Regions from separate parts of the Aminipila sp. genome, predicted to be linked through region 3. Evidence: riboswitches for the same ligand, from Rfam matches in the RefSeq annotation. Region 3 holds a riboswitch; each other region holds the start of a gene.
What was found. Region 3 has a riboswitch for cobalamin ahead of RTW14_RS10870 (hypothetical protein). Riboswitches for the same ligand answer to the same signal wherever they lie in the genome.
Positions count from the first base shown of each region.

Region 1: another riboswitch for cobalamin. It lies ahead of RTW14_RS09340 (immunoglobulin-like domain-containing protein); the one in region 3 lies ahead of RTW14_RS10870 (hypothetical protein).
Region 2: another riboswitch for cobalamin. It lies ahead of RTW14_RS15190 (diphthine--ammonia ligase); the one in region 3 lies ahead of RTW14_RS10870 (hypothetical protein).
Region 4: another riboswitch for cobalamin. It lies ahead of RTW14_RS07305 (hypothetical protein); the one in region 3 lies ahead of RTW14_RS10870 (hypothetical protein).

Region 1 is NZ_DAMBYD010000006.1:30,054-38,038, forward strand. It holds gene RTW14_RS09340 (immunoglobulin-like domain-containing protein) at 1-6,210, opposite strand, end outside; cobalamin riboswitch at 6,453-6,653, opposite strand; gene RTW14_RS09345 (FAD-binding oxidoreductase) at 6,781-7,985, opposite strand, start outside.
Region 2 is NZ_DAMBYD010000011.1:99,024-107,008, reverse strand. It holds gene RTW14_RS15200 (hypothetical protein) at 1-1,447, shown strand, start outside; gene RTW14_RS15195 (leucine-rich repeat domain-containing protein) at 2,100-2,660, shown strand; cobalamin riboswitch at 2,824-3,037, shown strand; gene RTW14_RS15190 (diphthine--ammonia ligase) at 3,207-3,860, shown strand; gene RTW14_RS15185 (nitrogenase component 1) at 3,923-6,202, shown strand; gene RTW14_RS15180 (nitrogenase component 1) at 6,168-7,505, shown strand; gene RTW14_RS15175 (peptidase E) at 7,526-7,985, shown strand, end outside.
Region 3 is NZ_DAMBYD010000007.1:47,074-55,058, reverse strand. It holds gene RTW14_RS10875 (immunoglobulin-like domain-containing protein) at 1-4,630, shown strand, start outside; cobalamin riboswitch at 4,751-4,956, shown strand; gene RTW14_RS10870 (hypothetical protein) at 5,151-5,993, shown strand; gene RTW14_RS10865 (S-layer homology domain-containing protein) at 6,088-7,985, shown strand, end outside.
Region 4 is NZ_DAMBYD010000004.1:265,737-273,721, forward strand. It holds gene RTW14_RS07280 (SNF2 helicase associated domain-containing protein) at 1-553, shown strand, start outside; gene RTW14_RS07285 (NfeD family protein) at 599-1,081, shown strand; gene RTW14_RS07290 (SPFH domain-containing protein) at 1,109-2,032, shown strand; gene RTW14_RS07295 (methyl-accepting chemotaxis protein) at 2,241-4,205, shown strand; gene RTW14_RS07300 (class I SAM-dependent methyltransferase) at 4,289-4,954, opposite strand; cobalamin riboswitch at 5,164-5,377, shown strand; gene RTW14_RS07305 (hypothetical protein) at 5,619-7,331, shown strand; gene RTW14_RS07310 (InlB B-repeat-containing protein) at 7,442-7,985, shown strand, end outside.

The DNA of each region.
Region 1 (7,985 bases), on a different contig from region 3:
TAAAGTTTTACCCTCTTTATTGGTGATGGATGAAACATAGTTTCTGTTTGCTCCTACATAAGTAAATCCTGCATCATTTAAAACCTTCACAAAAGCATGATATACTTTTGCATCTTTTTTCAAAGTAACTGAAGTTGTTGGAATCCAGGTGCCCTTATCGGCTTTCATGGCAAAGGAAACCGTTATTTCCTTACCCTCTTCCGGTTTTATTTCTGGCTCGTCTGGTTCTCCTGCAATGGTTCCATTAGCATAGGCTACAGTTTTAGCTGTTTTACTGAAGTCGTAAACGTTGTATGCTTTACCTGTATCCAACACATTAAGTACAGATATTAATCCAAGCAGCCCTTGAGATGTAGACAAATCATTGTAATCTTTATCCTGCTTATGACTAAAACCTTTGCTGTCCTTTGTTTTGTATAAAAGCATTCCGTCAAGGAGACTTTTTTCATTTTTTATAAATCGATTGTCATTTGCTGGATTAATTCCCATTTGTGCCAATGTTATAATTGCCATAGCATCAGAATTGGAATTTCCGTAGCTTCCGTAGTCACCCTGCATAGCAGATAGTTTTTCAATTGCTGAATCCAGAGCTTTCTTTACGTCAGTTCTGTCATAATATGGTGTCAGCCCCTGCATCATCATTGCTGGGTAATCTATGCCAATAGTCCAGTTTGCATCCAGATTTAACTGCTCTATCAAGAATTTTATATGAGCACTTTCCTGCTGTTCTGTAGAGTAGTCACCCTGCCTGAAAGCAGATAATACATAAGGAGCTATCGTTCTATACGCTTTCTTCTGATCATTATTCATGCTATCAATATTAATATTCTTTAGCTTATCCACAGCGCTGAATTTTGTATGGTTTACAGTCCAAAGTTCTGTTGGATTATAGCCCAGAGCACTTAAACCGTTTATAGCATTTGCCTGAATGTTGGCATTCTTTACTGCTTCTGAATCGCCTTTTACAGACATAGCAATCATTTTATTTATAAATGCCTGTTTTGCTTCCTTTGAAAGCATATTTCTTGTATCTGGCTGATAGTTTTTATAAGCCTCCATTCCTACTGCATTCCAAAACTTCCCGCTATCTATTCTTCCCCACCAGGAGGCATCTTTACCTGCATAGCCTGCAGTAATAGCGTTCATAAATGCAAGTATTCCGGCTTTAACTTTTCCATCTGGATCTGCAAGAACTGTTACGTCAAAATCCTTGCTGACACTGATATTATCTTTGAAAAGTGTTACTTTCAGCTGGCCCACAGCGTTTTGTGTTCCTGTGGGACGAGAAACCTTAGCACTCAGTCCGTTGACGGTTATAGCAGAATTACTACTAGACCAAGTAACACGAATACCACTATCCTTATATGCACTATTTTTATCAAACTCATATAGGTGTAAGTCATCCATTACTGCAGCTAGATCTGCTGATTTTTGACTATCTTTACCATCTTTATAAGCTGTTATTTTTTCACTTCCAATTGTGGCAAGAGCTTCATTTAGCGTACTTGTTATAGCCGCGTTCTCTTCCTCTGTAAGTGGATTAACCTGAACTACAATTGGCTCCAGGTTCATGTTTTCAGGCATAGGTCCAGGAGGCAATATGCCCCTCTTTGATTTTTCTTCCGTATAATAAGAGAACATAGGCGTTAACTTTACAGTTGTTTTTACAGTAGGTCTTATGATTTCTGCCTTATAAACTGCGTTTAGATCGTTCTGATCTACAATGCTTTCACTTGGAATTTTAATGATTTCTGGATGATCTGATACCCACTCTGCGATAATTTCTGTCTCGTTATATTTTTCATCCATATCCAGTTCATTTGGAAGTAAAAGCGCCCATTTAATATCGTCTTTTGTATCATTTTCTCCCTTTATCTTTTCAAAAGTTAAACCTTTCGCAACCTCCTCCATATATTCTTTTTTATTCTTCATGTGAGCTGGAACTTTTACATCAACCGTATGATTCTGCGTTTGATTTCCAACAGTTAATTTAAATACAGCCTGTCCGGTTACTTCAGTATTACCATATGTGATTTTGCCGTCAGCATCAACAGCACTGTTGGAAGAGCTTTCAAGAGTTACTTTAATCTCCGGGTTGTCTATAATGGCTACGGCTTTTGTAATCAGAATTGTATCCAGTTCATTTGAATTAATCAGATACATCTTGCTTTCCAGATCAAGTCCATCATATTCAACTGGAGCAAGTGCCTCAGTTGTCAGCTTTGCTTTTGCTTCGTTCAGACTTTTCTCAGCTTCATCATTTGTCAGTGCAGAAACGTTTACAGTAAAGTCTTTGCTTTCGCTCACACTACCACAGGATATAACTGCCCTTAGCTTAACCGTGTGATTCTGTGAATCTCTGATAATTTGTCCCTTATTTGTTATAACGGAAGAAGTATCTGACTCCCATTTAATCAGGGTTTTTCCACTTGCTCCCTGAGAAGCTAACCCTAGAATTTCTGAAGAGGTTGTCCCATCCGTATTTAGACCATCTATCGCCAGAACATTCTTATCCTGTTCCACCAACTCACGCATCTCTGCTTCCGTCATTGCACCAGACACCGTGACTTTACACCATGCAGGTTGCATATCTTTGCCATCACAAGTGTGGTCAGACATGATAAAGAAAGTTCCATTTTCTATAAATTTAAGAGTAAAGCTGCCGTCAACATCGCTTTTTACCATAGCCACAATATTATCACCAGACAACTTGCCATCTTTGTCCATCACACCTACCTGTACATCATCAGCAGGGGTTGCTTTTGTTTCTTTATATCCCTTTGCCTTCATTAAATTCAAAGTCAGAGAACCGTCCGTTGTAATTATATCAGAAACGAAGTTGCCATCCTTGTAAAAATTAGCTACAGGATCTCCATTATTATCTTTGTAACAAAAGACATGTACCACATCATTGTCTTTTAGTTTCGCTGAATTAGCATAGTCTGCACTATATACACCATTGATGTAATGACCAAAAAAGGTATTTGTTACATCATGTTGAAAAAGCTTGGTCAAAACCCCATCCATATAGTTTTGAGCTGAATCGGATGTAAATGCATCCCCATACTTTTGCTTATGAGCCATAACTGCCGCATCTAAAACGGTAGGGTTCGTTGATGGACTTCCTATACCAAACTTGGCTGCATAACCTGCCTCTACTTTCATTGGAACTGGCTGCACCTCAAAATTTCCATCATAAGAAAAAGCAAAATTGATATCCGCACTGGTACCGTAAGGATCTGGTTCCCCGCCTGTACCTTTTACCGTATAAGTAGCACTTACCTCATTTTTATAAAAATCCTTGAAAGCTTTGTAGGCTTCTTGATCTTCTGAAGCGGCATTTTTTGCAGCTCCATATTTTGCCCAATATTTCCCAAGCTCTGAGTGTGTAAGCCATGCAGTTATGGTTATCTGCTTGTCTTCTGGTACCTTCCCAATCAGCTGAAGCATTTCATTGGAAATCGTATTTTCCTGACTGGATTTAAAGGTACGATATCCTCCGCTGTACACCATCATTGGATCGTACCCCGGGTATTCATCGGCAATCAGACCAATTGCAGAAGTACTAATATTGTTACTGAATACTGGCTTGCCATCCTTTAATGTAACATTACGGAATGGAGCAAGATTTTCGGTTATATTATCTGCCGTATTCTTCGTACCATTCAATAGGGCTGTGGCATAATCGTCTTTTGCCTTACCCATCAGTTCTGTTGCATCCGCAATGGCTTTGTCCAGTTCCTTCTGCTCCCATGGGGCAATCTGGAAAGTAAGTTTTTTACTGGCGCTGATACTTTTGTCACTGACTTTAGTCATACTTACTGTTACGTTGACCGTTGCTGGGCTTTGGCCTGGCAGCGGGCGGTATACATTGATTCTAGGATATCCTGAATCAGCATATTTTGAATCGGAAATGGTAGCAGTAAAATCATAATTTCGCCGTGTACTGCTCTCAGAGTTAGGATCTGTAATCTTTGAATCAAACTCCAGTCCCGATTCGGCATCAAACCAGTCTCTAGAATGCTTTAGTATCATCACATCACTACTGACCGGACCTATGATTTTTTTGCCTGTAGAAACCAGAGTCAGGCACCCTTCAGTATAATGTTTATCCAGCATTGCCTGCATTTTTCCCTGTTCAGATAGAGATTTACCATCCCCCTTCACTTTCAGTATAATGGTTTTTGTGCCAGTGATGCCTAGTGCTTTTGTACTCTCAGCAGAAACCGTAAGAACAACTTCCCTATCCTCTGCCTGATGCTTGACTGTTGCCACAATCGGATTGTCACTACCAAGCTCTCCTTTGGCAATTTGTACTACACCGGTATCACTGCTGCTCCACGTGAGATTTGCAAGCAAATTGTTTTTTGTATCACGTTTACGCACGGGTAAGCTTAATGAATCCGTAACAGCTTGTTGATCTGAATTATTCTGCTTTATACTTTCCCAATCAATTGTATACAGCACCGCTTTATTCAGCCAATCTTTCACTTGACCTTCATCCCAATCCAGTCGTGCTTTTACTGTAATCTCTTTACTGACATTCCCTTTAGAGAGAGTCAGCTTAATGTCATTAATAAAAACGAAGGCTGTACTGTAACCCAGTGTTGACGGGTCCTGATAAAAATATGTAAGTTCTCCATTTGCCCCTATACTTCCCACATCCGCTCTTGCAGGTGTACCCGGATTTATTAGTTTTACATTAACCCCTGTAATGTTCTTCTTTTCCAAAGTACTATTTATAAAAGTAATAAAATTTGTATCTGTACCATTCTTTGGAATCATGTTATTAGATAAAATCTGAATAGCTTTATCTACAGTTTCTTTATCCTGGCTGTCACTTCCGGCTGCTACTGTAAAAACAAAATCTTTTATTTTCTCTATTCCATTCTTAGATACGGTAGCCGTCAGAGTAACTTTTGTATCTGCATCAGGAGGATTAATAACACCATCATGGGAAATAATTGCTTCATTTCCTGACTTCCATGAAATGGCTGTACCATTGATTCCAGTGGATGGAAGGGTGAGATTAATCTTTACTGGATTTGAAGTATCCATAGTCAAAGCGTCCACTGCTGCTGCCACTGCATCCTCGTCACTCATGGCTGGCTGCTGCCACTGATGAACAGGATATTCTCCTTCAACCGCTATGAACTTAGATTCCTGTGGAGAATTTGCCCCATTAATCAACATAACAAAGTCTGCCGTTTTCATGTCTGCAGCAGTCTTAACTTCATTAGTACCTGAAATTGAAGCTGTACCTCCAAAGCCTTTTTCTGCTGAACCCTCCAACCAGTAGCAATCACTAACTTTAGTAGAGATACCATCTGGATATCCAGCCAGTGCACCCACATTACTGCTTCCTTTAACACTTCCAACATTGTAACTATTATGCAAGCTGGAAGGATAGATTTTAGCTATGTAACCTAAAAGTCCTCCCACATGAGAACCTGAAGCACTAATATTTCCACTATTATAACAGTAACTGACATCAGCAAATTTAGCGTTTCCAATGATACCACCTGCCATCATTTTTCCTGACACAGATCCTACATTGAGAGAGCCTAATATCTTAACCTTGTTATTGGCATTACCCTCTGTGCCGCCTACAAGCCCGCCTACAGTTGTTCCGTCCTTTGCACTCACAGCAGCATAATTGGCACAATTCACAATCTGACTGCCACCATTGGCACATCCAACAACTCCTCCGCTGTATGTAGCTCTGTCAGCATTGGTGGTAATTTTCCCTTTTACTGTGAGATTTTTTACAATACCTCCAGAACCCAGGTTTCCAAAAAAGCCAAGGTATTTTCCTTCATAATTGATATAGATGCCGCTAACAGTGTGACCCTTCCCATCAAAGGCTCCAGTATAGGGCTTTTGACTATCAACGCCTGTACCAATTGGTGTCCAAGGGCGGCTTTCCCCACCCATATTAATATCAGCACCCAGAACGGCACATAGTTTCAGATTTTTATTGGCCTCCTCTGCAAACCATGCCAGCTCATCGGCAGTCTTTATGACATAAGGGTTTTCATTACTCCCGTCACCTGCTGAAGGTTCACTAGTGTTACCAGAGCTGCCCGTTGTGACTTCATCTGCATACACATTTATGTTACCGGCTTCTGGTATACAAAAACCTGTAAAAATTATGGCAATGGTTAATATAATCACTAGCGCTTTTTTTACTTTATTCATTTCAAAAAACATTGCTTCCTCTTCTCCTTCTATTATTCTTATCTATATCATCGCATAATGCGTTATATTTTTTAGATTAGATAAAACCCGTATTCTCCCGAAAAAGTAAAGCACCAGCCACACAACTATATTTTGAGCACAAAAAAACTGTAGTAAAAAAATACTACAGTCCGTTTTTGCTGCAAATAAAAAAACCATGTATCACATCTAAATATGTACATATTAAATCAGTATAGCCGATTTCCCGCGGAATACTACTTTATTCATTTTATGCAGGTCTTCTGGCTCACGTATCATCACTTTTCTAACCTTCCCAAGATTCTCTCAGTGGTATTTTAGAAAAATTCCTCGTTTACAGCGGCGGGACCGCGCAGGTCTCTCACCTGCTTCCCTCTTAGCCATCCTAATTTATAAGTTAAACAAATTAAAACAGAACATAAAATGATTTATTAAATTATTTTCCAATTTATATCTACTTATAGGTTACCATTAAATAGGGTTAGTGTCAACAGCGTAGCGACTGCTTATGACTGCAAATATACAAGTAGTTTCAGTACCCCATTTTTACAAATCCATTTGATATTATCTTTCCTTCTTTGATACATATCGGAATCCTCTATGGCTCATACCATCTGGTTGGTTTATCATACCTTCATCATCCTTCATTAATAAGTTTGATATAGGTGATTTTGAACGGTTATGGCAACTTGCTTTAATACCTTGTGGAAATGTAAAAACATTTAACGGATCATATTTTCTTTTTATTTGTGTTAATTCATTTACATGATTCCCATAGTATTCTTCTAAATAATTTGGAAGCTTTCCATAAGGAAAGTTCACGTATGAGCCTGTAGTGACTGCTTCAAGATATGGAAATTGATTACTGATCCACTTCCTGTTTTTACTTGCATATTTACGTTCTTCCCATATAGACTCCAGCCAAATGATAAAATGTGCCTTGCGATAGAAAAAAGCTGTATCATCTCTTCCGACCTCTGCAACTCTACCCCCAAGTGCATACATTGAAATACCAGCAAATACAGACCCTTGAGGGCGCGCTTTGATTAATCCTACAATTTCTGATATTTCATTACAATTAAAGTATCTTAGAACAAAACGGCTTACGGATTGAAATTTTTCTGAGGAAGGATATACACTACCAATAATGGTAACCGCTTCCAGAAAAGTAACATACTCAATATTGTATTCTGCCCCTTCAAGTGCAAGGAAATCAGCCATCATTCGCTTTGCATCTTTCGGTTCACCATAGAATATCCCTCTTACCAGCATAGCCAAGCCATCACTGACAGAGTTATAGATTCTGGAAATCAACGTAATTCTATTATCGGCAGTTCTAAGCCATTTCTGCCAAATATGAAGAAATTCTTCTTGCTCTTCTGAAGTGACATTTTGATAATCTATTTCGATAAGGGTAACTTTATTAACTCGTGGAGGAAGTTTGAAGGTCATCGATACAATGACACCAAAGTTTCCGCCACCTGCCCCACGGCAAGCCCAAAAAAGATCGGAATTATTTATGCGGTCTGCTTCAATAATTGCCCCTTCATAATTTACCATTTCTATTTTCTCCAAGCTATCACAACCCAGCCCAAGATAGCGGCAGGAAAGTCCCCAGCCTCCACCCAGAGAATATCCGCTTACTCCAACGGATGGGCAGGTGCCACCTGGAAAAGGATATTTCTTTGAGGATACATATCCATATACCTGCTTGTTGGTTACCCCACTCTCAACATATAACTTTTTTTTACATTCATCAATCCTCATAT
Region 2 (7,985 bases), on a different contig from region 3:
ATTAAAATCGATGGAAAAAAATAATAGTGTTGCAAAATATAATGAATTAAGGGAGAAATTAGATCCCGAAATAAAAATAATATGGAGTAAATTTAGTGAGTATTTAAAGGAAGGACTAATTGATGACGAAACCAAAGACCTTTTATATAGAAAATTAAATATTATATTTGAAGAAAAGGATTTTAAAGAACTTGCGTTAGAAATTTTTGTAAAGGCAATTGGATTTCTGATTTTAAAGAAGCAAGAATCATATTTAATGGAAGAGCAGGGAAGCGAAAAAATTCAAAATTTAATTATAGATATTTTTAGTCTTAATCAATCTGATAAAGTTGAAGAGAATAAAGGAAGAGAGTTGCTTAAGGCATTTTCATCATTTGGATATGAGGCAGGAGGAGCAATTTGGGAAAGCCATAAAATTTATTCTGATTTAAAGAATCTAACAATTGGTGCAAATAGATATCATCAAATATTTGCTGACATTCCCGTAGAACAAATCTATCTATACCATCTGTTCTACGGGCATAATGATATTTTAAATGATAAAAAATATAGAACGATTATGTCAGCTATAGGGAATTACTACATTAAATCTACGGACTATAGTTATTCGGATATTGCAAAATTTAATGAAACTTTCGAGTTTGGACATTTATATCATGATGATGAAGTGGAAAATATTATTTATGCTTTTGAGTATTTTGATAATGATAACATTTACCTGAATTTGAATTATATATGGGGGTTGGAGGACCAGCATAAAGTTATATCATTATGTCCCATTACAAATCTGGACATTATTAGATCTACTGAAAGAGAAAATTCGAAACTACTAATTAATATGAAATGTACAAATCAGAAAAACATTACTATACAATGTAAAGATGAATTGATATTTGACTATTTTCTACATGACATAGTCAAATACGAACACGATGGACTGAGTTCAAATAGTATGGATTTCTTTACTATGTACAAGTTTGATTATTTTTGTATGCCTGCAATAAAAGAGTTTGAAGAGCTAAGTGTGCCTATGATTGATATGGGGAATGAGCTATTTTATTCCCAATCCAAATTCAAGTACATAAAGCAAGATTTATATCTACTGCTGCCTATTGATAAAAAAACCATAGATGATTTGACAATATATTTTTCTAATCTTGATCAAGATAATGAAAAAGCAGTTAAAGAGTGCTTGATGAAAAACCAAAATAAGTATATTGAAAAATTATGGAAGGATTGTGAATTTAATATTAATAGAGGAGATGGTAATAAACAATTAATAGATTTTGATGAAGATGTTCAAAAATATTTGGATAAAATAATTAGATTAAAACAAGATAGTGGCAGAGAATTAATAAGTGATGAAATAAAAGTAGAAATGGAGAGGAAAACTAAGATTTTAATATTCAAGATTTTAAAGCAAGTGTACAATATTATCTCATTTTAGAACAGACAATTAGCAATTAAACAATATTTGTAATTATTGCAAAGCATATAAATAAAACGATTAGTAAAATGTTTATGATGGAAATAAATAAACGGGCTTATGAGATTGCAGTGTAAGAAGGAAAGGCGATAAGGGTCCAGCAACATATCGACTATTACATCAATAAACGTGGCTTATTTGGTAGCTTATTTTATGGATTCTATTGACAAATAAGCTACGGTTTTGATAGTATTAAAATGCATCAAAAGGAAACGAAAAGCGGCGGAAACGTTGAAAAGTGAGCAAAAGTGCGCTGGTATGCTATTAAGTGAAAAGTACAAGCAATTGGCTCATAACCCGGAGGCCTCAGGTTCAAGTCCTGACTCCGCAACCATGATAACATCCCTGAATTCTAACGGATTCAGGGTTTTTTAGTTTTTGGAATTGGGAGCTAAAATTTTGGTTTGACAACAAGTGTACAACAACTGGAGCATAATTGATTTTTAATATATATTTTGACTTAATTATAGAAAATTTTTATTAAAGCTGATAAAATTATCTTATTGTACTACGGTTTTATTTATTATTTGTGGCTCTACAGCGGTCTTAGTGGCTTTGTCCCTGACCTTTTGCCTGTGTAGTCCAAATCTTTCACTTTGGGGGAATATATCGCATGATTAAAAGGTCTTTGCTTATAGCAGTCTTAGCAATTTTAGTAATCCTTCTGTTTGCACGGGACGTCCAATCAACTCCCCAAACTTTAAATGCTACAGAACAGTATTATCGCACTTTTGAAGATGAGAATGGTTTCTGTATCAAAGACAGCATTCTCTATGCTTACGTAGGGAATGAAACTGAAATTACGATTCCTGAAGGTGTTACTGAAATATATGAATCTGCGCTATCATGGGATTTTGACCATGGTGTCAATTTAAAAAAAGTGATTGTACCAGGTACTGTTGAGAAAATAGACCAGGGAGCATTTGCTTTTACTGTGGCTGATACCATTATCATAAAAGAAGGGGTGAAGGAAATTGGAGAGTGGGCTTTTGGGGACAGTTATATAGATGAAATTTGGTTTCCGGATTCTTTAGAGCTAATCGGGGAGCAAATTATGGAAACGGAAGAAGGATTATGGGATACAAAGATTCACGTATCCAAAGATTCAAAGATTGCCTTGTATTTTGAAAAGTCTATGCCCTATGGAAGTGCAGAGTTGATTTATAACCAGTAAATAACCAGTTTCTCGTCCAACTGTAAATGGGCAAATTGCGTTTTCGACTACATAGTTTATAGTATATACACTTTTTACCTATAGACAGTTTATATTGACAGTTAATGGGGAAAATGATAGCATAAAGATTACAATTAAATAGTAAATTTATGTTCTGTCCTGGATAAAAGTTGGTTATTTTTATTATATGGCAGACTAAGAGGGAAGCAGGTAAAAGTCCTGCGCGGTCCCCGCCGCTGTATATGAAGAGTTCCATCAGATTGTATTTGTGAGGCTTTAATCCTCATAAATGACAAACCACTGAGCTATTAGCTTGGGAAGGTTGAAGGGAATGATGACCCATGAGCCAGAAGACCTGCATAAATTTCTAAAGTTTTCGACGGGTCATTCAGAAGACTTGAACAGGATGGTGTATCCACAGTGTTCACAAAAATTAATAATTGCAGAAAAACGGCTGTAACAGTAATGTTACAGTTTTTGTGTGTTAACGAGCAGGATTGTTTGGAGCTTTATAACGAAAATTTATCATAATGGAGGCGAGTGGAATTGAAAAAAAATACAAAATTTACGGCGGCATATAGTAGTGGCAAAGACAGCACGTTAGCTATATATAAAGCAATTGACATGGGGTTTGAACCTCAAAGTTTAATTATGACATATAATGAGGACAAGGATAGAACGTGGTTTCATGGCATTGGCCAAAATATGATAGACAGGCTTTCGGATTCATTACAAATTCCCATAAGGTTAATAATAACGTCAGGGAAAGATTATGAAATGAACTTTGAAAGAGTGTTAAAAGAGGAAAGAGCTAAAGGTGCAGAAATCTGTGTATTTGGAGATATAGATATAGAAGATCATCTAGCATGGAACACAGATCGATGTAAAAATGCAGATTTGAAGCCACTGCTTCCTCTTTGGAAGAAATCAAGAGAACAGGTGGTTTATGACTTTATAGACAGTGGATTTATAACGTACATCACCGTTGTAGATACAGAAAAAATGGATGCAAAATACATAGGAAAACAGTTGACTAGAGAACTGGTTTTAAAGCTAAAGTCTGAGGGTGTGGATGCATGCGGTGAGAACGGAGAATACCATACGTTTGTATGTGATGGACCACTTTTTAGGAAACCTGTTGAATTTAATCCAGGTGTTCCGATTTTTGACGGCAGATATGTAAGAATAGATATTTTATAGATTGCTTATAGCAAAACCCAAAACCCAAAACCAATAAGTCTTTAGCAAGTATGGAGGTAACAATGAAAACTGAAATAGCAATTTATGGAAAGGGTGGTATAGGGAAATCTACTCTCAGTGCAAATATATCAGCGGCACTTGCTGACTCAGGCAAGAGAGTATTACAAATTGGGTGTGATCCAAAGCATGATTCAACCAGACTTTTGCTAAATGGGAGAAGGATAACAACCATTTTAGACTATATCAAAATAACAGGAGCGTTAGATTATAAAAGAGAAGACATATTGTTTGAGGGATATGGTTCTATAGGATGCGTGGAAGCAGGAGGACCTGAGCCGGGAGTTGGATGTGCAGGAAGAGGAATTATTACATCATTTGAACTTTTGGAGCAGTTTCAGGTAAAGAAGGACTATGAAATAGTTCTGTACGATGTTTTGGGTGATGTCGTATGCGGGGGGTTTGCTGTCCCCATTAGAAGAGAGTATGCAGACACTATATTTTTAGTGACCTCAGGGGAATATATGGCTATGTATGCAGCCAATAATATCCTAAGGGGCATAAAGAATTATGACAGTGGAAAGCCCAGAGTTGCGGGACTGTTATACAACTCCCGTAATATTGAAGATGAAGACAGAAAAGTTCATGCCTTTGCAGCAGCAGTTGGCCTGCCAATTTGTGCTAAAATTCCAAGAAGCAATGTCTTTGCAGAGGCGGAAAGAGAAAATATTACGGTTGCAGAACTTATTTCTCGTAAAATGGTTGTAAATGAAGGGGCGGATATTAATCATGAAGAAAAGAAGATTGATGAAATCTTTAAGTCTTTAAGCAGAAATATAATAGAGGGTGTTCCAATGTATAAAGCAAACCCGCTTACAGATGATGAACTGGAATCCGTTATTTACCAGACTGTAAAAGGGGACGACAGAAACCAGTTCAGTAAATGTAATTCAGAGGAAATGGAAGAACCCCTAAAACAACAGCGTATAAGAGGGCAAAAAGAAAAACATTCTGCCGTAGATGAGGCTACATCATTAAACCGGTATTTGTCAAAGAATGTTATAAGAAATGAGCCTCTGCATGGCTGTGCATTTAATGGGGCTATGACTATGAGCATCCATATCCAGGACGCCGTAATATTGGCACATGCTCCTAAGAACTGTGCCTATTTGTCCTATCAAAGTATTAGTTCCTCAGGCCGACGTAGACTTTTTGAACGGGGATCATTGATGCCTGTTTCCATATCACCTAATTTTCAATGCACAGAAATGAACGAGACCGATATGATTTTTGGGGGTATGGAAAAACTTATTGAAAAGATCAAAGATATAAAAAAAGAAAAACCTAAGGCTATCATAATTATCAGCTCATGCCCAGCGGGGATTATAGGGGATGACATTGATCAAGTAAAAGATTTAGCAGATAAAGATACGCCAATACTTACGGTAAAATCTGATGGAAATTTGTCAGGAGATTATTTACAAGGCATGCTCTTATGCTATACTGAACTGGCAACTCAGATCATAGATAGAAACATTAAACCGGAGAAAAAAATAGTAAACATTGTATTTGAAAAGGTTGTTGCAAAAAATACAGAAAGTAATTTTCAAGTTATTGAAGAATATTTAAAGCAAATGAATGTAAAAGTAAACTGTAGGTTTCTTTGTAATACAACATTTGACAAACTGAAAAATTTCTGTAGGGCTGAATTGAATCTACTTGCATATAAAGACTATACTGGTATGATTCTGGAAAAATTCTTTAAAGAAACATATGGCTGTAAATTTTTTGACAAGCAATTTCCTGTGGGATTTGCTGAAACTGCAGAGTGGCTTAAAGAAATAAGTACAGTAATGGGAGAATGGGACATAGCGGCGAAAATAGTTGAAGAAAATACAATCGTTTATAAGGAAAGAATGAAAACTATTAAAGATACGTTAAAAGGCAAAAGACTTATGATTATTACATATAATCATAGTCTTGACTGGATACTGACGGCGGCCATTGATGCAGGAATTATAATTGTAAAAGTATGTATACTCAACTTTTCACAGGATGAGGGATTTAGGACTCAATTGAATCCTAGTTTTGTCATAGAAGAAAATTATGACAAGGAAAACCGGGAGAGCGATATAGAAAAATATGAACCGGATATTTTATTGTCTAATTATGAGTCCGGTAAAGCATATAAAAACTGCATAACCGATACCATACCTATGTGCCCGGATGCAGGTTTCTTTTCAGGGTGCAGCATGGTAGAAAGATGGGCATCTTTAATAAAATTAGATTTACAGGGAGAATGGAAAAAAGATGAACGATTATTTAAAAAATATTACACCAGATAGTTTCTCAGGCATTGTTTTTGGACTAGAAGGAATTTCTAAAGCTATCGTTTTAATCAATGGACCGACAGGGTGCAAGTTCTATCATTCTGCAACTTCAGATAATCAAAATACAAAGCAGTTAGAACTAGATCCCTTAAACTATCCTGAAAAGTGGTATTTCGGGCAACTCAGAGTCCCGTGTACCTATCTGGATAAAAGAGATTACGTGTATGGAAGCAAAGATAAAATTGTAGAAGCCTTAACTTTTTTTAAGAACAATATGGAGTTTGATATAATCTGCATAGTTAATTCACCGGGAGCATCTTTAATTGGTGATGATCTGAAGGGAATAGCAGAAGAACTGTGTGAAAATATTCCCTGCGTATTTATCCAGACACCTGGCTATTCAAAGACAGTATGTGAGGGGTTTGAATATTCATTAATACAATTGTTCACCCAGCTCTTGGAAAGAGGGTGGATAAAGCAAGAAACAGGCAAAGAAAAGCCGGGTAAGAGCCATAAAAAAATTGTGAATCTTATTGGAATCTCCATCATACATAAACACTTTGAGGGAGACATACAAGAATTGAAACGTCTATTAAATATGTGCGGTATTCAAGTAAATGCAGTTTTATCCTGTGACTTAACCATGGAAAGTATAAAGAAAGTAGGAAGTGCAGATTTAAATATTGTTATAAATGCAGAGTACGGACTAAATATAGCAGAGTATCTAAAGCAGGAATTTGGAACACCTTGTTACCTGTGCCAGGGGATGCCCGTGGGATTTAAAGCGGTTGAGAGTTTCATGAAAGATATTTGCAGATTTTTAGAAACGGATTATAAGGGTATGGAAAAGTTTTTGGAGGAAAGTGAAAAAGCAAGAGCCCGGGCATATATATATTTATCCAGATTAAATTCATTAACCGGTCTTCCAAAAGGTGTGCCCTTTGCAGTGGAAGGAAATTGGTCGGAGTGTTATAGCTATGTAACTTTCCTTGTAGAGTATTTTGGCATGGTGGCAGAAAGCATATCTATATTAAATGCTCAGTGTGATTCCGGAAATATGGAGATAAAGTTGAGAGAATTTCTAAAGATTCACAGTATGGAGGAATCACTTCAAAACAACATTTTAGAGACCAATAGTGAACTGGTATTTGCTAATGCTAATACCATAGCAAAGTTAAAACTTAGAGAACTGAGTTTTAGCGGCATAGAAATCTCTTTACCAACCATGGGTTATATAGATGTAATCCCTAAAACACATATAGGAATAAAAGGGGCACTGCTTTTAATAGAGCAGGTTATAAACGGCATGATGTTTTAATAAAGAAAGGGACAGAATTCATGAAAAAGCTATTTTTAGTATCATCTTTTAAGGATGTAGCCGACATATTTGTAAATTTTCACAAGGACTTGAGCGGCAAAACAGTAACCTTTATACCTACCGCAAGCATAGTAGAAAAATTTGCATTCAATGTGACCACAGGTAAAAAAGCACTTGAAAAAATGGGTTTAATTGTTGATGAACTGGAAATATCAACGGCTACAACTGCTGAAATAATTTCCAAAATCAAAAATAATGATTTCATCTATGTGACAGGAGGAAACACCTTTTTTTTGCTGCAGGAATTGAAAAGAACTGGCACAGATAAAGTGATTATTGATGAAGTTAATTCCGGAAAACTTTATATAGGAGAATCTGCCGGAGCTGTGATTACATCATCGAATATTGAATACATAAAAGGAATGGATAGCATAAAAAAAGCACCGAGTTTAGAAAACTTTGACGCTTTAGGTTTGGTAG
Region 3 (7,985 bases):
TAAATTACTAAAAAAGGGAATGTCATTTTTATTAATACTGATCATGGCGTTTACCATGATACCCATGACTGCTTTTGCAGATAGTACAGATAAAATAACGGTTTATGTAACAATAAGTTTGGAAGGCCAATTCCAATTATCAAAAGATGGAATAACTGGTATGGTGGAGGTACCAATTACTCTTGATAAGGGAAGCACAGCATTTGATGCACTTGTAGAAGCTCATAAATTACACCATGAGGATGGTGCGTCTGGACTTAACGCTAATGAAAATAAATCTATTTCAAAATTCTGGGGTAAAACCAGTACTTCTATTGGATATTTTGCCAATGGCAAAATGGTGATGAATATAGAAGAACCTCTGTCAGATGGTGATGACATTGAAGGAACTGTATATAAAGACTGGGCTTCAGATACCTATGCCCGCTTTGACAAGCAAAGTGCAACTGTTACTGCAGGGGGAGCTCTACCAATTGCGCTTTTAAGTAATGTTATTACGACTCCAGATTGGAAAGGAGGAATGATGGCAGGAGGTTCTGCGGATCAGCCTCTTGCAGGTGCAAAAATTTTAGTTAGTGACAGCACATCTTGCAATATTCCGTATGATGGTAGCAAGAATTGGGTTACTGATGAGAAAGGAAAAGCAGTCATTTCTTTTGAAAGTCCAGGTACCTATTATATTTCAGCGGATAAAGAAGGAAAGAATTTAATTCCACCAATTTGTAAAGTAACGGTTACCGCACCTGTAACGGATGAAGAAAAAACTCAAATCGTGAGTCAGGATATGTCTGCTCTGAGTTTTGAAGATATTAAAGGACAGAATACTTCTATAGATGAAGTCGAGAAAAATTTAGATCTGCCTATTAGTGGTAATAGCGGTAAAACTTCTATTTTGTGGACGTCAGAAGATGAATCCGTTATAAAAAATGATGGGACAGTTATTCGTCCAGTTGGTGCAAATAAAACCGTTAAAATGACAGCTAAAATATCTTATGGAAGTATATCTGATACAAAATCATTTGATATTACAGTTAAAGGGTATGGAACAGAAGAAGCTGAAAGTTTACTAAATGAGGCAGTAACAAAATTACCAAGTAAAATCACACCTAATGAATGGGATGGCGACTACAAAAAAGATAAAAATATTATATCTTTAGTCCGTGAGGAGTTGGCTAAAATAAATACTTCTATAAAAGTCTCCGATATATGCACACCGGGAGATCAGACACAGATTACGGAAAACGGAGATATTACATATGGTTCAAAAAGAGTAAAGAAAGACGTTGTTTTTAGCTTAGAATTAGGTGGGGTTACAAAAGAATATAAGGCAAATGTTACTGTTAATGCTAAATCTGCCACAAAGGTAGAAGCACTAAGTGGAGATTGGATTACTTTTGACTTAATAAAAAATCTCAATACAACAAATAGTGGAATTGTTTCAGATTTAAATTTGCCTAAAGAGGATAGCAAAGGATATTATACAGAAATAGAATGGACGTCCAGTGACAGCAATATTATTTCTATTGGTGATTACACGGTGAACGGTAAGTTTACGGCGAAGGTGACAAGGCCAAAGCTTGGGCAGCAGGATGCAAAGGTGACTCTTACTGCAAAAATAAATCCTGGGGCATACTGGAGTTATGGTATGGCTCCGGGAGGACCGATGCCTAACCCTGCTTATGGAGAAAAAACGTTTAATCTGATTGTTCCAGCTGTGAATGAGGAAGAGCAGAAAGCAGCGCAGAATTTAATAGATGATGGCATTAAACTGTTTAACCTAGACAATATAGTGGACATGAAAACTAAAGAAAAAGTTGAGCTACTAGCACTTACAGATAATTTTAATAATGTACCGTATAATTGGAACTATGTTAATAAGTTAGAAGGATTTAAAGATGCATATCGTGTAATAGATGTTAAATGGTCTTCAGAAAATCCTGGAATCAAAAAGATATCAACATATGGTGAGGTGACAAGAACTTTAAAGGAACAAACGGGTGATATAGTCCTGACACTTTACTATAATGGAGCTACAGCAGAAAAACGTTTCCTTGCAAAGGTAACAGCTGGTGTTGACAAAAATAAAGAAATAAAAGACAAGATTGCATCTGTTTATGCAGATAAAAATTCTGAATGGTGGGGATCCTCTGCAACATGGTGGCAAGCAGTGGGAATAAGTGCCTATAAAAATACTTCTTTAGATATAACAAAAGAGATATCCCCAGATGCTAAACAGGCATTTATCAACAAGACTATTTACGATATTACAACTCTTGATGAAAAAGCATCTGTCAATGCAAATAAGTTTGCAAATGCAATCAATGGGTTGAGTGCTTTTGGATACGATCCTACAGCATTATGGACGGTAAACAAAACTAAAATAGATGCAGTCAGTCAATTAAAAAATATTAAGCTGGAAGATGCAAAGCAGGGGTGGTATTCAACAATAGCTCCTTATGTTCTTTTATCATTAAATCAAGGTAGCTATAACTCTGACGACTTAAAGACCAAATATATAGAATATTTGATTGATCAACTAAAAACTCCGGACTGGACTTGGGGAGTAGATACCCCAGCAATGGTATTGCAAGGATTAGCTCCATACTACAACCGAGAGGATGTAAAACCTGAAATAGATAAGATACTTCTTACTTTATCAGAAAAACAAGGAGGCAATGGTAGTTATGGAAGTGCCAATAGTGACGCTTCTGTTATAATCGCACTGGCACAGCTTGGTATTAATCCTGATACAGATAGCAGATTTATAAAGAATGGTAAGAGTCTGATGGATGGTTTATTAACGTATAAGTTATCTACAAATGATGGTTTCCGCTTTGGTGAATCAGATCAAAGTAATGAACTAGCAACACAACAGGGGTTTTTAGCATTGATTGCAGCATCAAAGGTAATGGAAAGCGGGCAACCATACAATATATACGATTTCTCAAAGGTAACGAAAACGGAAGCCTACGCTAATGGTACAGGGGGCAAAGAAGTAAGCCCAACAGAACCAGTGTCAGAAAAAGAAATAAAAGTAACATTGACATTGAAGGCTGATTCAGGGACTTGGATTCCCCAAACAACGGTTAATCTTAAATCAGATGCAACAGTATATCATGCATTTACAAAGGTTTTAGATGAAAAAGGATTTACCTATATTGGAGCAAAACGCGGCTATGTATCATCTATTACAAATCCATCAGGAACGACTTTAGCAGAATTTACAAATGGTCGGAATTCAGGATGGCTTTACACGGTTAATGGATCAGCTCCCACTATAGGACTTAAAGAATGTAAATTAAATGATGGAGATAAACTTGTCTGGTATTATACTAACGATTGGACAAAAGATCCTGAAGCAGTAAAAGCTGCTGGAGGTAAGTCAGCTATAGCTGAATTTGTGGAAAAAGAAAAGGCCACAGGAAAAACTGAAGTACAAGCAGCCACCGATAAAGATGGAAAAGCATCAGCAGAAGTAAAGGCAAAGGATATTAGTGATGTCATAGAGGCTGTTGTAAAAGCCTCAGAAAAATCAGGTGCTACAGCTAAAAAAGAAGTGAAGATAGTGGTAAAGGCAGATGATAAGGCAAAAGAGGTAGAAACAAAACTGCCTAAAGACTCTATGGTGGAACTAAATAAGAAGGTTGATATTCTAACTGTGCAGACACCTCTTGCGGATATTGTTTTTGATAAACAGAATTTGGAGCTTATGTCTAAGAACATCAATGGGGATGTAAAGCTGTCCGTAAGAAAAGTAGATATTGCTAAAGAAGGAAATATTTCAGAAGAAAGTAAGAGTAAGATTAAAGAGAAAGTAGGCGACAGACCAATTTTTGACTTTAATTTAACTGTGGGAGATAAGAAAATCTCTAATTTTGCAGATAATGTACAAGTTTCAATACCGTATACAGCATCAGAGAGTGAAAACGTAAATGGCATTGTTGTTTATTATATAAACGACAACGGAAATCTAGAAACAATTAAAGACTGCCAATATGATTCCAAGACAAAAACGCTGACTTTTTCAACCAATCATTTTTCTAATTATGCTGTAGGTTATAAAAACATTTCTTTTGATGATATATCAAAGCATTGGGCAAAGGATCAGATTGTATACTTAGCAGCAAGAGATGTGGTGAAAGGCGTAAATAATACAGGATTTGCACCAAATGATAAGGTTACGAGAGCTGAATTTGTGCAAATACTTGCCAACCTATCAGGGGCTGATTTAAGTAAATATGGAGATTCTAAATTTAAAGATGTTAAAAAAGATGTTTGGTTTGCAAACTCAGCAGCTTGGGCGGCTGAGTTGGGGTTAGTAACTGGAAATTCAAACAATGATGGTACGGTATCATTTAATCCCAATGAAAGTATTACAAGACAGGATATGGCTGTAATTCTTTCAAGATATATGACTAAGATTGAACAAAAGAAACTCAGCGAAGTAAACAAAGAAGTGAAATTTGCTGACAAAAACAAAATAGGGGGATATGCCGAATCAGCAGTAACAGAATTGCAGAAAGCAGGAGTCATTAATGGGAAAACTATAGACAGTTTTGCTCCAAAAGAAAATGCAACAAGAGCAGAGTGTTCAAAAATGATTTCTGTCTTAATGCAGAATTATTTATAATGGTACAATTAGGTTTCAAATCGAGTTAGGCAATTCTGCACATTGTCGAAATTTGTAGAAATAAGTCATTAAAACGCCTTTGAAATCTAGAAAAAAGTATTATATTATAGATATAGGAAATAATTTAATAGTTATTCATGTCTGTTAACGGAAGTTGGCAGTTAAAAGGGAAGCCGGTTAAAGTCCGGCACGGACCCGCCGCTGTAAGTGAGGAGTTCTTTTCAAAATTTGTGAAAACAAATGACCACTGAATATGTTTTATTTGGGAAGGTTGAGAAGAATATAGATACACAAGTCAGAAGACCTGCATGGATAAGAAAACGTGTCAAGGGCAAAATGGCAAGCGTTTAATGCAGTGTGGCAAACACTGCGAAATAAAAACAGTAGAAACGGACTGTGGTAGAGATACCACAGTCTTTTTATTTTGATTTTAAACTTCAAAGAGGTTTGAAATAAATACTTATTATTTTTTCTGAGGACAATAAGGTAATCAGAAAGGCGTGATTCAAAGGAGGACAAAATGAAAAAACTATTAAACAAAAGAATCTTTGCCGTAGCGTTGGCATTGGTAATGGTTTTTGCTATGGCAAGTGTGTCATTTGCTAGCAACAACGATTTGAATTTAACAACAGATTCAAGCTTGTATACCGTGAAGGTAGCCCCAGGATCAACAGTTACACTATATGCTTGTCCTGCAAATAATTCATACTCACCAACAAGTTTTGATGATGAGAATACGGCTAAAGCTGTAAATTGGGAATCAAGTAATACTAGTATTGCGACAGTTAATTCAGTAGGTGCTGAGTCACATACTATATCTGGTGTAAGCAATGTGCTGTGCAGTAATGCTGTAATCAGTGTTCCTTCTACGGCAACAATTGGGTCATGCAGTGTAGAAGCTAGCAGAACAAATATGATTGGAAATAAGGCTTCTGTAAACTTTACAGTTATTGTAGATTCTACAGCAACTGCCAATGCATCAGATGTTACTGTTATGATTCAGGATATGAATTATCCAGGTGGAATGGTTGATGTAAATCATTCATCACAGAACTTTGCTACTCCGCTTGACGCATTAGCTGCTGTAAAGGCAACTGGAGAAATTAATTATTCACTATGGGGAAGCAATTATGTTGCATCCATTACAGTGGGAACAGAAACAACAACAGCAACAGGTAATTATGGCTGGAACTATAGGGTTTATAGATTCGATGGTGCACAGGACTATTTGAGACTAGATGAATCTGCATTTATGAGCAGTGACGCAGTTAAATTGCAGGACGGAGATATAGTAGTTTGGAAATATACCACTTATGATGATGCACAAAACTATTTTACTAAGAATTTAAATGATTTAGTTTAAATCTCATATTTCTAAAAATTGTTTGCATGAAGAAGACATTGTTACTTTTAAAGTAACAATGTCTTAATGTTTTTGAAGAAAAGGAAAAAGTGATATGTGTGATGTCAATGTTCGAAGCAAGTTCCTAAAAAAAATAATAGCAGTTTTATTATCATGCCTTATTGTATTTAGTTTAGTACCAGCACCGGAGTCGTTTGCCGGTGACAATGGTATAAATATTACGATTAAAACCGCTGGAATTGAGGTTGAAGTAACAGATAGTAAAGGAAATGCTGTTTCATTTGATAGTACGAATACAGATGAAGCAGGTTATCTATCTAATTCTTATAGCCTTTCAGCAGGAGAATATACATACTCAACCCAGCAGGGTGGAGGAACCTTTGAAGTTGGAAGTGATAATCAGGAAATTATACTGAGGCAAGTACTTCTTCCTATTGAAACAGAACAACAATTTGATGTAACAATTAGTGATGAAAAAGGTAACGCGTATAGTAGAGGGAAAATTTATGCGGATGGATCAAAACCAACAGTTAAAAGAGTGCCATTTTTGTTACCCGCATATGGAAGCCAAGTTAAATATAATTATAAATTTATTCCAGAGGATAAAGAAACATATTGGGGAAGTTCCGGAAATTTATATGTATATCCTGATAAAAGTCCAGAAATGTTTGGTGGATTAAATTTGTCAGATACACAGTTAGATGGATTTATTATAAGAGAAAAAGCAAAGATAAAAATTGAAGTGCCAACGGGAGCTGAATTGCATTTATATCATAGAACAAGACTGTACAGACCATTGGAAGAAGTAACAGTAAGTTTTGAAAATACAACAGATAGCTATGATATATATAGCTGTGATGCACCCTTAACTTATCTTCATTATGAGGTCAGCCAATCCGGAAAAATTACAAAAGGTGAGTATTTTAATGTTAAAGATTATCTCGAAAATCCTTTAAAAGTAACGGAATTGCAAGACGACAATAAGATACAGATTAAGACAGAATCACAAAAATATTATGCTGCCAATATCGCTCTTAATGGACCAAACAGCAAATATTTAACGATGAAAGTTGGAGATCACTTTGATATCTTTGCCTCCAGATCATGGCAGGCAGTCAATTCTATTACAGGTAATTATTATATAGATCCCAAGTTTCATTTTAAAGTGAAGCAGGGAGACTCCGTAGAGGTGTCTGATGATGGCATTATTCGTGGGATAAAAAAAGGAGTCAGCGTTATAGAAATTTCTTATGATGCAGTGGACTGGCAGGGGCTTGTTTATGATCCTATCTGGCAGGAAAACATGGGTATTTTTATTGTGAATGTTGATCCGGATCAATCTGAACATATTGAGTCAGGTATTATGTTAAACGAATTTGATACTATTTATTACTTGGAAAGTCAAAACGGGCAGGAAAAGGAAGACCATGCAACATATACATTTAAACCTAGTGCAGCTTCCCATATTTCTGTTCGTGTTCAAAGACCTCTCTCTGAAAATTGGGATAGTGGATGGACTGAATACAAACCAGATGAAAACGGTTCATATATGGTTGATTTGTACAAGGGGAGAAATATAGTAGAAATTTCAGCGGGAAATTCTGTTGAGTATTACGTTATTAAAGCAAGTGGGATAGGTGTAAACATCCAAAATGCAGATAATCCACTAAAGCCTGTGGTAGTCGGGAGCCCTATATCCATTAAGTTCACTGGTTTGGAATCTCCTTTCCCAAAATTAGGAGCGGTTTATAATCCGGGATATCCAAATGAAGATTGGGTTCAATATAATTGGGATGGAAATCAGGTGGAAAGTGAACATGTACAATATACACTGCGAACAGACAACGAGATTCGCCTGACAACCGATGAAGAAGGAAAAATAAATTTATCTAATGGTAAAATCCACACATCGGTGATTGGAGACAAGATTACAGGTCATCAAAGTCTGACTAATAGAGCAAGCAAAGTATCGGTCTATATGGGGCAAGACTC
Region 4 (7,985 bases), on a different contig from region 3:
AGATTACAGGCAGGGAAGCAATAAGCTGGATGCTTGTATTGAAATCATTGAGGAAGCAATATCTGGAGGACATAAATTGCTTGTCTTTTCGCAGTTTACTTCTATGCTGGAAATTATAGAGGGAGAACTAAGGAGTAAAAAGATAGCATATTACAAGCTTACAGGAAGTACGTCCAAAGAAAAACGTGCACAATTAGTGGAAGATTTTAATAATGAGTCTGAAGGATTGCAGGAAAATGAGGAGCATGTAAAAGTATTTTTAATTTCTCTAAAAGCAGGAGGTACAGGATTAAACTTAACTGCTGCCGATGTGGTTATTCATTATGATCCATGGTGGAACATTGCAGCACAAAATCAGGCAACAGACCGGGCACATAGAATTGGGCAGCAGAAAAAGCTTCAGGTTTACAAAATCATTGCAGAGGGAACAATAGAAGAAAAAATATTAAAACTTCAGGAAAGTAAAAAGGATTTGGCAGAGGCTATTGTTACTGAAAATCACAATTTTATAACTAGTTTGTCTGGAAAAGATTTGATGGAGTTATTAATATAGTTGTGATATAATTAACATAACGTTGTATCGAAAGGGGGAAAGCATGTGTCATTAGAATCGGGAGCAGGATTCATTATAGGAAATTGGCCTGTTATATGGGTAATTGTTGCTATAGTATTTGGAGTTATTGAAGCTGTAACTATGGGACTCACTACTATTTGGTTTTGTGGTGGGGCTGTAGTAGCTGCATTAGTGGCCATGGTTGGTGCTCCGCTGGGAGTACAGTTTGCGTTGTTTTTAATTGTGTCAATAGTTTTATTGTATTTTACAAGACCTATCGCACAAAGAAAATTGAATGTTGCAGTTGAAAAGACAAATTCGGATGCTTTAATTGGAGAAATTGGGTTTGTTACAAAAACTATTGAACCATTTTCTACAGGACAAGTGAAAATTGAAGGTAAAGAATGGACTGCTATTGCTGAAAATCGAGAACTGCTAATGGACAAGGATTTAAAGGTAATAGTTCGCAGCATTGAAGGCGTAAAGCTTGTAGTCATACCGGCAACAGAGCAGAATGCTGAAAAATAAAAGGGTTAAATTTGGGAGGAAAAAATTATGTTTGGTTATATTGGAGGATTATTATTATTAATAATTATTATTCTTTTACTGGTTACTAATATTCGAGTTGTACCTCAGGCTAAAGCCTATGTTGTGGAAAGATTGGGTGCATACAATGCTACTTGGCAGGTAGGTCTTCATTTTAAAATACCTCTTATTGATAAGATTTCAAGAAAAGTGTCCTTAAAGGAACACGTTATTGATTTCCCACCTCAGCCAGTTATCACAAAAGATAATGTAACTATGGAGATTGATACCGTTATATATTTTCAAATAACAGATTCAAAACTTTATGCTTATGGTGTTGAAAATCCAATGGCTGCAATTGAAAATTTAACGGCTACTACACTTAGAAATATTATTGGTGAACTTGAACTGGATGGTACGCTTACCAGTCGTGAACATATAAATGGGAAAATAAGAGTGGTACTTGATGAAGCTACAGATGCATGGGGAATCAAAATTAACCGTGTAGAGGTAAAGAACATTACCCCTCCAAGAGATATTCAGGTTGCCATGGAAAAGCAGATGAGAGCAGAAAGAGAAAGAAGAGAAGCTATTATTCGTGCAGAGGGTGAAAAGAACTCAGCTATCCTTATTGCGGAAGGTCATAAAGAAGCGGTAATTCTTGAAGCAGAAGCTCAGAAGCAGTCAGTTATCCGTGCAGCTGAAGCTGAATCAGAATCAATTCTTATGGTGCAGAAGGCTACAGCGGATGGTATCAAAATGATTGTTGACTCCGCTCCAACTAAGGAAGTTCTTGCTATAAAGAGCTTAGAAGCTTTTGTAGCAGCAGCAGACGGAAAAGCAACGAAAATTATTATTCCTTCAGACATTCAGGGAATAGCTGGTCTTGCAACTTCTTTTTCAGAGTTGATTAAAGAGGATAAGAAGAGCGCACAGCCTAGAATTAATGGGTAATTAGGAAATATAAGAACTACGGTATAGCTATATGGCTATACCGTTTTTTTTATAGGAGGAGCGCAGCTAGATTTTTGTATAAGTAAAACCTATTTATCAAATATTAAAATAATATAGAATATAATGTCGAAAAATGTTGTAGGAATCCCCACATTATGGTATTGTAGACTAATATTAATTAGTTTTTAGCATGGTGGAGGTAGCCGACATGAATACTATCAAATCGAAAATACTTACAGCAATTATACTATTAGTTTCAGTTTCTCTGGTTATAGTAGGAGGAACTTCTATTTTATTGAATTATAATAGTACAGTTAGTTTACTGGAACAGGTTATGCTAGAATCCTCTAAACTGGCATCAGATCGTGTTTCAAAAGAATTGGTTTCGTATCAGAATATAGCTATTGAGGCAGGAAGTGTTGCCAGGCTTGCAAATTCAGAAACCCCAATTACGGACAAGGAAAATTTAATAGATCAAAAGGCTAAAACTTATGGATTTCAAAGAGGAAATATTTTAGATGCAACTGGAAAAAGTATCTTTGATGGCAAAGATTATAGTGATAGAGAATACTTTCAAATGGGTATGGATGGTAAAGCATTTATTTCCACACCGCTTATAAGTAAAACAACTGGAGAGCTTACTATAGTTATAGCGGCACCCCTTTGGGAATCTGGAATCCCAGGGACCAAAGTAGTAGGGGTTGTTTATTTTATTCCAAAAGAAACATTCTTGAATGATATAATGGCATCAATTAATATTAGTAAACATTCAGAGGCATATATGATAGATGCAGAAGGTGATACAATAGCTGACGTTGATTTAGATACCATTAAAAATAATGAAAACATAGAAAAAATGGCAAAGACGGATTCCAGCCTTAAAGAACAGGCGGATTTACATGCGAAGATGAAATCAGGAAAAGGTGGTTTTGATACATATAAAATTAATGGAGATAAAAGAATTCTTGCTTATGAGCCAGTAGAAAGCAGGGAAGGATGGACCATAGGCATTTCAGCTCCACTAAAAGACTTTATGTCAGCAACGATGCGATCCCTAATAGCTACTGGCATTTTATTGGTGGTGTCTATGGTAATAGCCGCAATTATTGCTATTAAGGTAGCAAATAAGATTTCAAATCCAATTAAAATTTGCGTAGATCGATTAAAACAATTGGCTGAGGGAGACCTTAAAACAGAGGTACCTGAGATAACAACTAAGGATGAAACAGGTATACTGGCAGAAGCAACGGGAAAAATCGTTAAGGATTTAAATGATATAATTGTAGATTTAGCCAGACAGCTTACAGGAATTGCAAATGGTGATTTGACTATGAAAGCAATGATAACATACCCTGGGGATTTTGCAGAACTACAGCAGTCATTAGAAAAGGTGTCAGATGATTTAAATGAGACTTTAGAACAGATTAATCAGGCGGCAGAACAAGTTTCTGTAGGTGCAGATCAAATGTCATCTGGAGCACAGGCTCTTTCACAGGGAACTATGGAGCAAGCAAGCAGCATTGAGGAGTTGTCAGCAACTATAATGGAGATTTCTGATAAGGTAACTACTAATGCAGACATTTCAAAAGTTGCAAATCAGCTTTCAAATGAAACAAGCGAGGAAGTTCAAAATGGTAATCAGCACATGCTGAAGATGACCCAGGCTATGACTGAAATATCAGAAACCTCTGGGGAAATCGGTAAAATTATAAATACCATAGAAGATATTGCTTTCCAAACAAATATATTGGCACTAAATGCAGCCGTAGAAGCTGCTCGTGCCGGACAAGCTGGAAAAGGATTTGCTGTTGTTGCAGATGAAGTACGTAATTTAGCACAAAAGTCGGCAGAGGCAGCTAAGAATACAACAACTTTAATTGAAAGTGCTGTTTCCGCAGTTAAATATGGTACGGGAATTGCGGATGCTACAGCTAAATCACTAGAAGTAATTGTGGAAAAGTCTAGTGGCGTAACAGAGCAATTACAGAAAATAACTGCGGCATCTGTTGAACAGGCTGATGCAATAAGCCAGGTAACCCAGGGTGTTGATCAAATCTCATTTGTAGTTCAAACTAATTCTGCAACAGCGGAGGAAAGTGCGGCAACCAGTGAAGAATTAAATGCACAGGCACAGATGTTGAAGAGTCTGGTAGATAAATTTAATTTAAGATAGGATTGCACTTGTATTTATAAATCGAATACAGTGTTAATCAATATTAAAAGGAGGAAATCGTTTCCTCCTTTTATTGTATACCTTTATTTGATACATCTAAAATACACGATAGATTTCATAATATAAATCTCCATTTTTGTGTATAATTTATCAAGTATTTTGGGTACTTCATCTTTAGTATAAAATGGTGGTGTAAACCATCCTTTGGGCATTAGGACTTTAGTTACTATAAAATCTGTTGTTTTACGTTCTCCGCTAATGTAAAAACAACCACAAAATATACCGTCTTTTTTAAGAACTCTTGCAGTTTCTTTAAATGCAGTTTCCTTGTTAGGAAATGCATGAAATCCATTCATGGAAAGAACCAAATCAAAACTACCTGTTTCAAAAGGCAGATTGGACACATCCCCTTGTACACATTTAATATTGTTGATTTTCAAGTCTTTGAAACGTTTTTCTGCCTGCGAGAGCATATCGGTAGAATAGTCTAATGCAGTAATATCAGCGTTTTTAATCGTTTTATATTTACTTGAAGTAAATACTGCTGTTCCTACTGGTACATCAAGCATTTTACCATTGAAGTCATTTGGAATAAAAGAAAGCAGTGTTGGTACGTAATCCTCATCTTTCATACCCCAAGCCAATTTATTATAGGCTTTTGACCAGAAACTATTTGCAGTCAAAACATCGTCATAAATATGTTTAGATTCTTTATATGCATCTTTAATTTTATTCTCTATATCCTTCATAGAAATCACCCCCATCCATACATCTATATTGTACATTAAATTGTAGTAAAATTTTAGACTAATTGTATATTTTTTTATTTTAAGAAAAATGTTGAAATATGAGAATTAAAGTGATATGATAGTTGAAAATAACATAAATATTTCCAATTTGTATATATTTATGAAGTTTCGACATTATAATACAAAATTCGACAAAAGCAATAAAGTAAAAATTAAATAAAAATCTATGTCTGCCGGCGGAAGCCGACAGCTAAGAGGGAAGCCGGTGAAAGTCCGGCACGGACCCGCCGCTGTAAACGAGGAGTTCTTGACCATTCATTTGCAAGATGAAAAACGACCACTGGAAGCAAATAAAACTTTTGGGAAGGAGGACAAGAATGTAGATACGTAAGTCAGAAGACCTGCATGGATGAGATTCAAAACCGGTTACGAGGTAAATGACCAGGGGATAGTATTTTTAAAAACATTTTTTAGAATACATTAAAGAAAAACAGTGAAAACGGACTGTGGCATATTTCGCCACGGTCTTTTTTTGTGTTTAATTAGAAAGCAAATTTTGTTTATATAAAGCAAAGGGGGTGATTGTCATAAAAAAAAGAAGTACGGCAATTTTGCTGTATGGATATTTATCTTATCATCTTAAATTAAAGGAGGACCAAAAGAAATGATGAAATTAAAGTTAAGAAAACCATTAGCGGTGCTTATGATTATAGCTATGGTCATGAGCATGGGGCTGACTGCCTATGCTGCAGACTGGCCAACCTATCAGGGAAATGATATTCACAACGGGATTATCAATGCAGCACCAACCAACGGAAGTCCAAATGTCACACGTATTGATCTGCCGAAAAATGGATCCGGTTGGGATGGTGTGGATTCAGCAGCTGTTATGGAAACCAGAAATGGAAATACCTTTGCTTATATACTTTATGACGGATATAAAGTTGCAAATGATAAGGGGGGCGGCAGACTAGCTAAAATTGACTGTACGGCATCTACTCCACAGGTAGTATGGGAAAAGCAGATTACCCAAAGTTCAGGATTCCAACTATCTTCTCCTTACCTGGATACTGAAAACCGATGCATCTATGTGGGGGCATCCGGATTTAATCAGAAAGCAAATAACGATGAGCTGACATTGACTGGAGGAGCAATCACAGATTGGTCTGTATCTTCTGCAGGAACAAATTTGGAAAATGGTAAGGTTGTTGTTTCAGGTAACCAAACTGTTACTTTGACTCAGACAAATACTAATTTAACTAGTGGTGAGACTCATCGTTCTGCCACTGGAGTAAAAATCAACGGAAGCAATGTAAATATGATTATTACTGCTAAGCTTAACGGTACTATAGTAGGAAGTAAGACATTAAACGCTTCTAGCCTAATCGATGGACATTACTATCTGAATGATAATTTCCAATCTACGGCAGAATCCGCTGTAAATACTGGGATAAATAATACGCTGGAATTTACCTATGAAATTTCAGGAAATGACAGCAATACAGTGGAGATTGAATATTGCCAGTTGTATGAACAGAACAGTTCTATTACAAAAGTAACAAATATTGACGGAGAACCTACTACAGAATGGTCTTTAGCCGTGCCAAACAATGCACAGATCAATACTCCTATAGTAAAGAATGGGGCTTATCTGTATTTTGGAACATGGTCAGGAAATGCAGGAACATATTATCAGTATGACATGGATAATGAAGAGTTAAAAGAATTTAATCCAGGTAACGGTGGTTTTTATTGGGCTGGTGCTGTTGTAGATGGATCGTATGTTTACTTTGGTGGAGATAAAGGCTATCTATATGCTCGTCCAGTAGGTAATAATTTTGATAATAATTCAGAAGGAAGCGTTATTAATTTATCCACTATAGGTGGAGTAGAATCAGGGAATGTGCGCAGCACCATTTCTTTGGTAGACGGACATCTTTACTTTACCAGCCAGGGTGGTTATTTATGGAGCTTTACTCCTGGAGCAGGAACACCAACCTTAGACTGGAAAGCTCAGCTAGCAGGAACTTCTACTTCTACCCCAACGGTAGTAGGAGATAATATCTATGTAGGATACTACAGTGGATTTAGTGCTGGAGGTGTTCAGAAGGTAGCCAAAACAGGAAACCATGAAGTTTCTACCGTAGCAACACCAGGACCAGTACAAAGTTCTGTATTGGTATATACAAACGGTGGAGTAGATTACCTGTATTTTAATACAAATTCTGGGACTGGAGCAGGCTATTGTTTCAATGGAAGCAATGGAACAAAAGTATGGCAGACACCGGGAGATACCTATGCATTGCAGGGTATGGCTTCCAGCGGAGGTGTGCTGACTTTTGGAAATGATTATGATCATTTCTATGTTGTACAATAAGGATTGATAGATAGGATAATCTGAGCAACTGTACAAAATCAGAGAAGGATGTGCCCCCCCGCCTAAGGTGACGGACACATCCTTATTTTAAGTAGAGGATGGTAAAAACAATGAAGCATAGAAAGAGAAACTTTCTTTTGAGTTTAGTGCTGTGTATGGCTTTGCTTTTGGGACAAGTGATGCCGGCAGTATGGAGCTATGCAGAAAGCGATATCACAGTGCAGGCAGGTGAGACGGAAAAAATTCAATTAAATGAAGAAAAAGAGACGAATCCTTCTATAGAGATTAATGAAAGTAAAAGTGAAAAAGAAGGTATAAATGAAGGTACAAACTCCGAAACAGACACTAAGGATGGGAGTATTACCAAAAATAATGAGAGCAAAGTTGACAGTGAGAAAAAAGAAGAATCTACTGCTGAGGAGGGTTTAAAAGAAAATACAGACACAACAAGTAGCAGTATTGATACAACAGTAACAACAGGGAGTGCTGTTGGGGAAGATAAAAATACAACAGACAGCAGTATAAATACTGAGACTGAACCAACCGAATCAAAGGATACCTTGAATGAACTGCTTGAGGATAAAGTTGTTGAGCCAATTATGGAAGTTCTTGAGGAGGTATTAGGCGGACCGGTCAATATAAAGAATTATGATG